2 regions of the Lysinibacillus sp. NPDC093197 genome follow, and region 2 is predicted to be linked to the other one. Evidence: riboswitches for the same ligand, from Rfam matches in the RefSeq annotation. Region 2 holds a riboswitch; the other holds the start of a gene.
What was found. A riboswitch is a leader RNA that binds a small molecule or an ion and turns the genes downstream of it on or off. The one in region 2 is predicted to bind S-adenosylmethionine.
Positions count from the first base shown of each region.

Region 1: it holds a riboswitch for S-adenosylmethionine, as region 2 does, so the genes downstream of both, ACIP9G_RS12760 (methionine ABC transporter ATP-binding protein) here and metA (homoserine O-acetyltransferase MetA) in region 2, are expected to answer to the same signal.

Region 1 is NZ_JBIVOH010000004.1:76,941-82,555, forward strand. It holds gene ACIP9G_RS12750 (MetQ/NlpA family ABC transporter substrate-binding protein) at 1-668, opposite strand, end outside; gene ACIP9G_RS12755 (methionine ABC transporter permease) at 731-1,399, opposite strand; gene ACIP9G_RS12760 (methionine ABC transporter ATP-binding protein) at 1,389-2,417, opposite strand; SAM riboswitch class I at 2,502-2,606, opposite strand; gene ACIP9G_RS12765 (thioredoxin family protein) at 2,662-2,973, opposite strand; gene ACIP9G_RS12770 (toprim domain-containing protein) at 2,987-3,328, opposite strand; gene gcvH (glycine cleavage system protein GcvH) at 3,588-3,968, opposite strand; gene ACIP9G_RS12780 (arsenate reductase family protein) at 4,050-4,403, opposite strand; gene ACIP9G_RS12785 (acyl-CoA dehydrogenase family protein) at 5,100-5,615, opposite strand, start outside.
Region 2 is NZ_JBIVOH010000001.1:143,018-148,632, reverse strand. It holds gene ACIP9G_RS00745 (spore germination protein) at 1-408, shown strand, start outside; gene ACIP9G_RS00740 (Ger(x)C family spore germination protein) at 436-1,632, shown strand; gene ACIP9G_RS00735 (hypothetical protein) at 1,643-1,876, shown strand; gene ACIP9G_RS00730 (GerAB/ArcD/ProY family transporter) at 1,904-3,190, shown strand; gene metA (homoserine O-acetyltransferase MetA) at 3,279-4,214, opposite strand; SAM riboswitch class I at 4,320-4,429, opposite strand; gene ACIP9G_RS00720 (nucleotide excision repair endonuclease) at 4,746-5,117, shown strand; gene panF (sodium/pantothenate symporter) at 5,222-5,615, opposite strand, start outside.

The DNA.
Region 1 (5,615 bases), on a different contig from region 2:
ATTGCATAGTTAGAGTTGATAAGAACAGCATCGCCTTCTTCGTTTTCAAACATTTGAACAAGTAATTCTGGTGCAGTATTTGCATCGAATTTAAAGTCTTTCGGATTATCAACGATATCTTTAATTTCTGCTGCTGTTTTGTCGATACCATCTTTTAATTTAATTAAGCCTTTTGCTTCTAATAATGACAGCATACGGCCATGGTCTGAAACTGAGTTCGATAATAAAATTGTTGCACCTTTAGGAAGGTCTTCAAGAGATTTATATTTTTTAGAGTAAATACCGATTGGCTCGATATGTACGCCGCCAGCATTTACGAAATCATAGCCATTATCTTTAATTTGTTGTTCTAGATAAGGGATATGTTGGAAATAGTTTGCTTCGATTTCACCAGACTCTAAATCTTGGTTAGGTAGTACATAATCTTGGTAAGGTTCGATTTCTAAATCAATACCTTCTTTAGCTAAAATCGGTTTTGCTTGTTCTAAAATAACTGCGTGTGGTGTGTTAGAAGCACCAATTTTTAATGTTACTTTTTCTTCAGTTTTTGCACTGTCGTCTGCTTTATCTCCAGATGTTGAACCTGCTTCGTCTTTGTTACCAGCACCACAAGCTGCTAAAGCTAGTACAAGTACTGATAAAAATAATCCTGCTAATAACTTCTTCATTTGTATACACTCCCTTTATTTGTTCAAACAATATGTTAGCGGTAAAAACCGGGTTAACCTTTTTAACGTTTGTCTGTTTTCGTTGTAATCATATCGCCAATCCATTGAATGATAAATACGACTACTAAGATCAAAATAGTTGCCATTAATGTCACATCTTGGCGATTACGTTGGAAGCCATCTAAAAAGGCTAAGTTTCCTAGGCCGCCAGCACCAATAATTCCAGCCATTGCCGTATACCCAACGAGTGCTACAGCCGTTACGGTAATTCCAGAAATAAGTGCCGGTAATGATTCTGGAATTAGTACTTTCCAAATAATTGTGGACGTTTTAGCACCCATCGAGCGTGCCGCTTCAATAACGCCTTTATCAATTTCTCGTAATGCAATTAATACCATTCGTGCATAGAATGGTGCAGCACCGATAATTAGTGCGGGTAGCGCTGCATTTGCTCCTCGAATTGTCCCAAGTAAAAACTTCGTAAATGGTATTAGTAAAATAATTAACACGATAAATGGTATCGAACGGAATATATTAACGACCGATCCTGTTAAAAAGTTAACGATTTTATTAGCCCATAATTGGTTTGGACTCGTTAAAAAGAGGATTATGCCAATGGCTAAACCAAGTATAAATGTTACGACTGTTGAAAGAGTGGTCATATAAAGTGTTTCATATGTGGCTGTCCACATTTTTTCCCAGTCGACATTCGGAAAGAGACTAGTTAGCATTTGCAATCACCTCCGTTTGTACTTCAACTGTATTTAAATAATTTAGTGCAGCTGCTACATTTGTATCCGTGCCATCAATTTGCACTATAAGAGTACCGTATGCGCCATTTTTAGTTTGTGAGATATTGCCATGGACAATACTAATCTCCACATCAAACTGTTTTACTAAATGCGATATAACAGGTTGCTCTGTTTTTTCACCAACAAAAACAAGCTTAACAAGGTGTCCCGTTGGATAATTTACTCTAAGCTGTGCAACTGTCTCCTGGGTTTCCTTCGTATCGGTAATTTGCGAAACGAATTTTTTAGTAATCGCCGCTTGTGGTGCTTGGAACACTTGTAATACTTCACCACGCTCCACAATTTCTCCAGCTTCCATTACCGCTACACGATGACAGATTTTGCGGATAACATGCATTTCATGGGTAATTAATACAATCGTTAAACCTAATCGTTCGTTAATGTCGACAAGCAAATCAAGAATTGCATCTGTTGTTTCTGGATCTAGTGCCGATGTAGCTTCATCACATAACAACACTTCAGGATTATTAGCAAGTGCTCGTGCGATACCAACGCGTTGCTTTTGACCGCCTGATAGCTGTGATGGATACGCCTTGTCACGTCCTTCTAAACCAACAAGTGCAATCAGTTCTTTCACACGTGCGTCTCGCTCACTCTTAGCTATACCTGCAATTTCAAGTGGAAAAGCGATATTTTCAGCAACAGTTCTTGACCAAAGTAAGTTAAAATGTTGGAAAATCATACTTACTTTTTGTCTAGCATCACGCAACTTTTGGCCCTTAATAGATGAAAATTCTTGATTGTTCACCTTCACCGTACCTGTTGTCGGCTTTTCTAAACCGTTTAATAAACGAATCATCGTACTTTTACCAGCGCCACTATAGCCGATAATGCCAAAAATCTCACCTTTGTTAATCGTAAGATTGACATCTTTAACAGCAGTTAATTCGCCATTTGCGGTTTTGTATTTCTTCGTAATATTTTGAAGCTGTATCATAGCGAATACTCCTTTTCTCATATAGAAAACCCCTTCACTCATAGACAAGTAGAAGGGGTCACGTATTTTATACGCTAAACCGTTCTCTCATCTTTCAAAGAAAAATCTTTGAGTGATTTGGCACCTTTTCACATATGTGATGGTTGCCGGGCTTCATAGGGCACTTCCCTCCGCCGCTCTTTATAAGAGTTCGATATATTTAATAGTTTTTAATATAGTTGTTACTTTACCATGCTAGCAAAGTTCAGTCAATTGGTTTTTTTAACAATTCGTATAAAAACGGTACGGATTGAAATGCATAAACCTTCTCTATAACTTTTCCTCCATCGCTAACGAGTAAACAAGGTACACTTTCAATTTGAAAATCATAAGCTATTTGCTCTAAAAAATTTATATTTGCCTTACCTAATTTCAACTGTGGCAGTAACTGTTCTATGATATCCATCATTTTAGATGCAACTGCACAAGTTCCGCACATCGGTGTATATAAATAAAAGGCAGTTTTTTCACCAGATTTTACAGCCGTTTCCCACTGCTCTTTTGACCATTCTTCCATTTTTCACGCAACCTTACAAAATATATTCATTATGGATGGAAAAATGCGCGCGCAATAAAATCATCGCAAGCACTTTCCTCGGTGTAGTTTCTACTTCTTTATAAGTAGGCATTGTTCGCAAATGCTCCGCCTCAGGAAAATGTCTGTCCATTAATGCTCGTAGTTTATCTCCTGATGCATCTGCATCAAAAAATGTATATAGCTCACAGCCCTCATATGGGTCGAGTAATTCTTCTAATTGATGCACACCAATTGTACCATTTGTACAAAGTATTGTAACATCTTCACTCAAAATAGGTTCTATTTGAAGCTTATCCGAACGGCCTTCCACGATTAAACATTTCCCTTCGAACATCACGCCACCCCCATTTAGACAGTTATCTACTACAACAATTCATCGCCATTACCAGATTCCACACGATGCATAAATCTACATGTTAACAATCATTTTCACATGTCGCTTTACAATTTGGACAACATTTTATGGTGAGTCACTGTACTATCGTTTACTTGCAGAGTCAAGCTTTGTACACATCAAATTACTTACTAATACCTCGTGCTATATAATAAAAAACGCCGGTGTGTATGCCGACGTTTTTCTATTATAGGCTTGTTTATTCTGCAATCATTTCTTCGTATTGTTCTGCAGTCATAAGACTTTCAATCTCTGAAGCATCTGCAGGCTCTACAACGATCATCCATGCTTTTTCATATGGTGATTCGTTTACGAATTCAGGGCTATCTTCTAAATCTGCATTTACTTCAACTACAGTACCTGAAATTGGTGCGTATAATTCAGAAACAGTTTTTACTGATTCTACGCTTCCAAATGGATCATCTGTTTTAATTTCGTCGCCAACTTGTGGAAGCTCAACGAAAACGATATCTCCTAATTCAGATTGTGCGAAATGTGAAATACCGATACGTACTTTACCATTTTCTAATTTTACCCATTCGTGTTCTTCAGAGTAACGTAAGTCTTTAGGTGTGCTCATGCCAAAAACCCCTCCATAAATATGTAATATATTCACTTTCAGTGTGCCATACTTCTTTCATAAAAACAAGGATTAAAGCTGTTATTTCCACGCTTGTTCAAAATCTGATTCCTTAAAACCTAACGTTACTTTTTTTCCATCAGTAACAATTGGTCGCTTAATTAGCATACCGTCAGAAGCAAGTAGTGTGAGCTGTTCATCTTCGGGCATTTCCGCCAGTTTATCCTTCAACCCAAGTTCACGATATTTCATGCCAGATGTATTGAAAAATTTCTTCAGAGGCTGTCCGCTAGCTTGCCAATAACTCTTTATTTGCTCTTTCGTAGGTGGTTGTTCAACAATGTGTACCTCTTCGTATGAAACGCCATTGTCGTTTAACCACTTCTGTGCTTTTTTACAAGTTGTACATTTAGGGTAATGGATAAATTGAATCATATTTATAGGCTCCTCTACTATCATTTCCTGTAGTATACCATCATAACTAGTATGAGCCAAAACGAAACATTTATAGGCTAGTTACGCAAGATAAATTAGTAATGTCGAATGTGGCTACCGCCATTGATTTTCGCTACGGGCGGAAGGTCTGACCAGCATGGAAATTGTTTGAGTGCCTGCCACTTTAGCTTAGATACATTGCATCGTATCGGCTCCTATTTCGTAAAAATCCACTGCGCTTTCCGCGGGCACAGTGTAAGCCGCAACCCTCGCTAGCGCGCGGTTTGTTTCGTCTTACATTCTGTGCTGTTCCCGCAGGAGTCTTCGTGGATTTTTACTTAATAAATTATAAAATGCATGGTGAATTGTTTGAGTGCCTGGCACCCTGCATATGACACTTAACATAGATCCATCGCATTGTATCGGCTCCTATTTCGTAAAAATCCACTACGCTTTCCGTGGGCACAGTGTAAGCCGTAACCCTCGCTAGCGCGCGGTCTGTTTCGTCTTACATTCTGTGCTGTTCCCGCAGGAGTCTTCGTGGATTTTTACTTAATAAATTATAAAATGCATGGTGAATTGTTTGTGTGCCTGACACCCACATAACAAAAGGCAACAAGAATGATTTTCTCGTTGCCTTTTGGGGACACTCTAATCTTAGCTATCCTATAGCAAGTAGCTAGGTCAAAGTTTATATTATACGATGAATTTTTCTGCTTCTATTAGTTTAACTGAAGCTTCACGCTTTTTAGTAATCAGGTTATAAGGATTGTTACGAGTCAGTTTACGTAATGCAGACAATGTCATACGTGCAGCATCTCCATCTGCTGATGCAAGAATTGTATCCTTTGCCTCTTTCTCGATTTCTGCAAATGCTTCTTGGCAGAAGATTTGTGTGTAAAGTAGTTTTTGATGTGATTTTTCTACACCTTCACGCGCAATTGCCTTTTCTGTACGTAAAACCGCAGACTCCATAGCGAATAATTGATTGGCGATATTGGCAATGTTCACCAATACCTCTTGTTCTTGGTCCAGCTTCGCCCCATAGCGTTGTGCTGCCATACCAGCTGCTAACACAGCAATTTTTTTAGCATTTTTCACAAGGTATTTTTCTTGTGCTAGTGGCTCTGTGCCTACATCTTCAGGCATTAGCATAAGAAGTTCTTGTTGTAAATTTTGTGCGACCTGTAATAATGGCAATTCACCTTTTAA
Region 2 (5,615 bases):
GTTTCAATTGTGGGGACATTAGTAATTGGTCAAGCAGCCGTGGAAGCGGGCGTAGTATCAGCTGTAATGGTCATTATTGTTGCATTAACAGCCATTTGTAGCTTTTTGTTTCCTTCCTATGGCTTATCAAACACGATCCGTGTTCTACGTTTCCCATTGATGATTTTAGCCGCGATGTTTGGTTTATTTGGCGTTATGTTTGGCATTATGATAATCATTCTTCACTTATGTAGTTTACGTTCATTTGGCGTTCCATATATGAGTCCTTTTGGGCCACTCATTATAAAAGATCAAAAAGATGCGATGATCTTGTTCCCACGTAGAGATTTACGCACTAGACCGAGGTTGTTCAGTCAAAAAAATAAAGTAAGAGAACAACGATATCATGCAGAAAAAAAAAGAAATTAACATTAATGTGTAAATGAGGAATACGTCATGTCAAAAATGAAGATGATTTTCCTATTGTTAATCCTCACTTTATTATTAAGTGGTTGCTGGAGTAAGCGCGAGTTAAACGAATTAGCAATTGTCGTTGCACTCGGCATAGATAAAATAGACGATGAATATGAAGTTTCTATCCAAGTCGTGGATACTAGTGAAATTTCCTCTAAGCAACCTTCTAGTGGACGATCACCTGTCGTCACCTACCATGCAAAGGGAAAAAGTGTGTTTGAAGCAATTCGAAGAATGACGACATTAACACCACGGAGACCTTATTTTTCTCATTTGCAAATGGTAGTTATCGGTGAAAAATTAGCTGAAGTAGGAATAAACGAACCACTCGACTTTATTGCCAGAGATCATGAATTTCGAAACGACTTTGATGTCATTATATCGCATGGTTCAACAGCAAAAGAAGTACTAAATGTGTTAACACCAATTGAAAAAATGCCAGCCAATAAATTGTTAAATTCCATTAAGGTATCCGAAAAAGCTTGGGGTTCAACCTTATCTGTTACTACAGACGAATTACTTAACACCCTTAGTAGCAAAGAAAAAAGTGCTGTTTTAACAGCAGTTGAAATACAAGGTGATACTAAATTAGGAATAGACCAAACAAATGTCGAAAGAATTAAAACACCTGTTATTTTAAAATATGCTGGTATAGCGGTTTTTAAAGAAGATAGATTGGAAGGAATGTTATCAGAAGAGGAAAGCATTTCCTTTAATTTCTTAAATAATAAAATCGGTAGTACGATCGTAGTACTCGCCTGCCCAAACAAGGGAGACTTATCTACCGAGATTACACAATCGAAAGCGAAAATTAAAGGAGCTTTTGAAAAAGGGGTTCCTAAAATTTCTATCAAAATTGATGTAACCCAAAATATAGGCGAAGTAAATTGCGCAATTAATTTAACACAAAACAAAACCATTCGTTACATTAATAAAAAGACAGCAGAACAAATAAAAGAACAAACGAAAAAAACGCTCGATATAATTCAAAAAAATTACAAGTTGGATATATTAGGATTTGGAGAAGCACTCAATCGGGAAGATCCGAAAAAATGGAAAGAAATTCAAAAAGAATGGTCTACAATATATCCTGAGGTAGCTGTCGACATCAAAGTCAATATCATTACCCAAGGATTAGGCACGATTCAAAATTCATTATTGTACAGTTCAAAGGAGTAGTAGCCCAACTATGTTTATTACAATTGTTTTATTGTTTGCTTCTTTGATCATTGCCTTTAGTGTCATTCCCTCTTTAATGAAAAAGGGCGAAAAAAAAACCATTATCGTCTTTTCTATCATATTAACGATTGGTACTGCACTAAATATCGCCATTGGCTTAAAGAAGAACATTCCCAGTCCTTTAGATTTCATTACATTTATTTTTACGCCTATTAGAAAATTATTACTCACACTTTTTCAATAAGAAAATGAAATGAGAGGGTAGTGTACGATGGAAAAACAACTCATTAGCGCCAGACAATTTACAGTCATTACCCTTCTCTATTCAATTGGGACAGCCATATTAATTGTGCCGGCAAGTATTACAAAAGAACTTAAACAGGATGCTTGGATGGGTGCGGCTATTGGTGTACTTTTAAGCTTTTTATTAGTAAAGCTATTTGTTTCCTTAGGAAATCAAACCCCAAACCTTACATTTGTAGAAGCAAACGGAAAAATTTTCGGTAAATTCATCGGTGTATTGACATCACTTTGTTTTATGTCTTTGACCTTCTTTTCAGCAGGCGAATTACTATATTTTATCGGGATTTTTATGCAAACCGAAGTGATGCCTGAAACTCCTACTCTGTCCTTTGCTGTATTATTTACAATTATTATCGTTTTCGCCTCGTATTTAGGGATTGAAGTTTTTGCTCGTTCGGTGGAAATATTGTTTCCGATATTTTTATTAATTTTTATTATTTTTATTACTTGTATTTCCCCACAAATCAATATTGAAAATATAATGCCAGTCTATGAAACAGAACCAAAATCATTATTAGTCGGTGTACTTACCTTTATGAGTCTTTTTTCATTCCCGCTTGTTGTGTTGCTTATGTTTTTCCCTTCTGCAGTCAATGTGACAAAATCGGCTCAAAAAGGATTTTATATCGGCACACTGTTTGGAGGAATCGTATTAATCCTCATTATTGCCCTTTCAACACTCGTTCTTGGTCCGACTAATACATCAAGTAAAACATTTCCAAGCTATGCGCTCGCTCAAAGAATTTCAATAGGCAATTTTTTTCAGCGTGTTGAAATTATTATGGCTGTTATGTGGATTATATCTATTTATATCCGAACTTTTATTTATTTTCATGCAACGGTAATTGGCTTAGGACAAATACTGAAAATAAAAGATCCTCGGCCACTCATTTTACCACTCGGGATGTGTATGATTGCACTGGCTCAAATTGCTCATCCAAATATTGTGCATTCAAATAATTATAATCAGAAGATTTGGCCATTGTATTCGTCGGTTTTAGCCGTTTTATTACCATTGTTCTTACTAGTAGTCGCTAAAATTCGAAAAATTAAAAAGGCTGAAACCGAACAAAGCACCACAGATAAACAGCAAGATTCGAAGGCACAACAGGAGCCAAAAGAACAACAAGATTCAAATGCACAGCAAGACCCGAAGGCACAACAGGAGCCAAAAGAACAACAAGATTCAAAAACACAACAAGATTCGAAGACACAGCAAGAGCCAAACAAACCAAACTCAACCGAATCTCAATAAGGTAAAACAAAAACCTCCATTTCTCACTTTTTACAATTGAGAAATGGAGGTTTTTTATAACTGTATAATGTCAGTTAATAGTTTTGAATTAAATATGGTATTCAATTTCATCAACAAAGTCCCATTCGTACGGTGTTTCTTGGTATACATAATAGTTGAGCCAATTCGAAAATAGTAAATGCGTATGTGCTCGCCAAGTATTAATCGGCTCATTAGAAGGATCATTATGCGGGAAATAGTTAACAGGAATTGCAATATCAATTCCTTTTTCAACATCACGGTAATATTCATCAGCTAATGTTGTCGCGTCGTATTCTAAGTGACCTGTAATCATTATGTTCTTATTATCCTTTGACTGCACGATAAAGACGCCAGCATCTTCTGAATAGGACAGTAAACGTAAATCTGGGTGCTTACGTACTTCATCAATGGAAACCGATGTATAGCGTGAATGTGGCGCTGTAAATAAGTCACTAAAGCCACGCACTAGATCGACTGTTAAATCGGTAATGACATGTGAATATACACCAGAACATTTTTCCGGCAGTTCAAATTTACCGATACCGTAATGGTGATACAGTGCAGCTTGTGCACCCCAACATATATGCATTACGGACGTAACATTTTTCACAGACCAATCCATTATTTCTGAGATTTCTTCCCAATAATTCACTTCTTCAAATGCCATTTTTTCAACAGGTGCCCCTGTAATAATCATACCGTCAAAGCGACGATGGCGAATCTCTTTAAACGTCGAATAAAATAGCTGTAAATGTGATTTACTAACATTTTTTGATTCATGTGTTGCTGTATTTAAAAATGTAATATTTACTTGTAATGGTGTATTACCGAGTAATCGCAATAATTGTAGCTCTGTCTTTTCTTTTTCTGGCATTAAATTAAAAATTAAAATATTTAAAGGACGAATTTGTTGCGTTTTGGCGCGGTCTTCTTCCATTACGAATATTTTTTCCCCACGTAAATGTTCTCCAGCTGGTAAGTTTTTCGGAATATTAATAGGCATGTTGCATTCCCCTTTTCGTTAATTTTTTCTCTCTATCTAAATAAAATTAAAAAAATCCCCCTCATTCCTTTAGAGCAAGAATGAGAAGGATAATTATCACGTTCACTCTTATCTCTCAAAGGAAAAATCCTTTGGTGGAATTAGCACCTTTCTAACATTGTTAGAGGTTGCTGAAGCGTCATCGGGCCAAATCCCTCAGCTTCTCTTGATAAGATTATTTAATTAAAAAGAATTGTATCATGAACGATTAAGAATTTCAATAATACATAGAATATTTAGTATTTAAATGAATGGAAGCATATTTTTTGTTAAACACTATTATTAATTCTACCGAAAGCTTTTTGTAAGTTACGTAAATACGGCTTAAAGTTTTACCATCTATTAGCCTAAGTAGATGACAAACAAATGACAATTTACAGCCGATTACAGCAAAGTGGTGTAAATAGATTTTTGTACAAATAAATCGTAATGGTAATCAAAGAGGTATTATGTTAACATATACCTTTAGTAACAGAGAGGAACGTGAATATTTTGATTAAAATTGAACTCCCAAAACCAGACTTAGTAATTCGTCAACGTGAGCAAGTATTAAAACCTGGGGAAGTAGAAATCCCGCCATTCCATGGTTTTATTGATTTCCATAAAATCACTCGCGAAAAAGGTGGCATTTTCTTATTCTACAACGAAAAAAACGAGCTATTGTTTGTAGGGAAAGCGCGTAAAATTCGTCAACGCATTAAAAAACATTTTGAAGATAATGTATCACCTATGAAAAAGTACCGTGATGAAATTTTCAAAATTGAAGTATATGAAATTGATGATCCAATGGAACGTGAAATTTACGAAACATATGCAATTAACACATTCCGTGCAAAATATAATCTTGAAAAAGTATTTTATTAAAAAAATGCCGTTAGCATGTAACATGCTAGCGGTTTTTCTTTTCTTTTTACCTTCAAAAATGAAAAATACCCTGAGAGCTTTGTCCTCCCAAGGTATTTTGCTATTTAAATAAATACTTTTTCATCTTTAAATTTATTAGCTGTTAGGTAACTTACGATGACAAAAATAATGAATGAAGCCACTATTGGGATTGTCACTGTATGCATGCCAAAGATTGACGGATAAAAACGATCAATCACAATATATAACGTCATGCCCGTAATCATGGAAGCAATTGCGCCGTATTTATTAGCCTTTTTCCAATATAAGCCTAGAACAACTGACCAAATAAAGACCGCTTCTAGTCCGCCAAATGCAAATAAATTGAGCCACACAAGTAAGTCTGGTGGATTTAACGCAAATACAACGACCGCCAAACCAATTACTGTAGTTACGATGAAGCTTGCTCGCTTAATTTCTCCATCGTTGGCAGTTGGCTTCACGTAGTTTAAATAAATA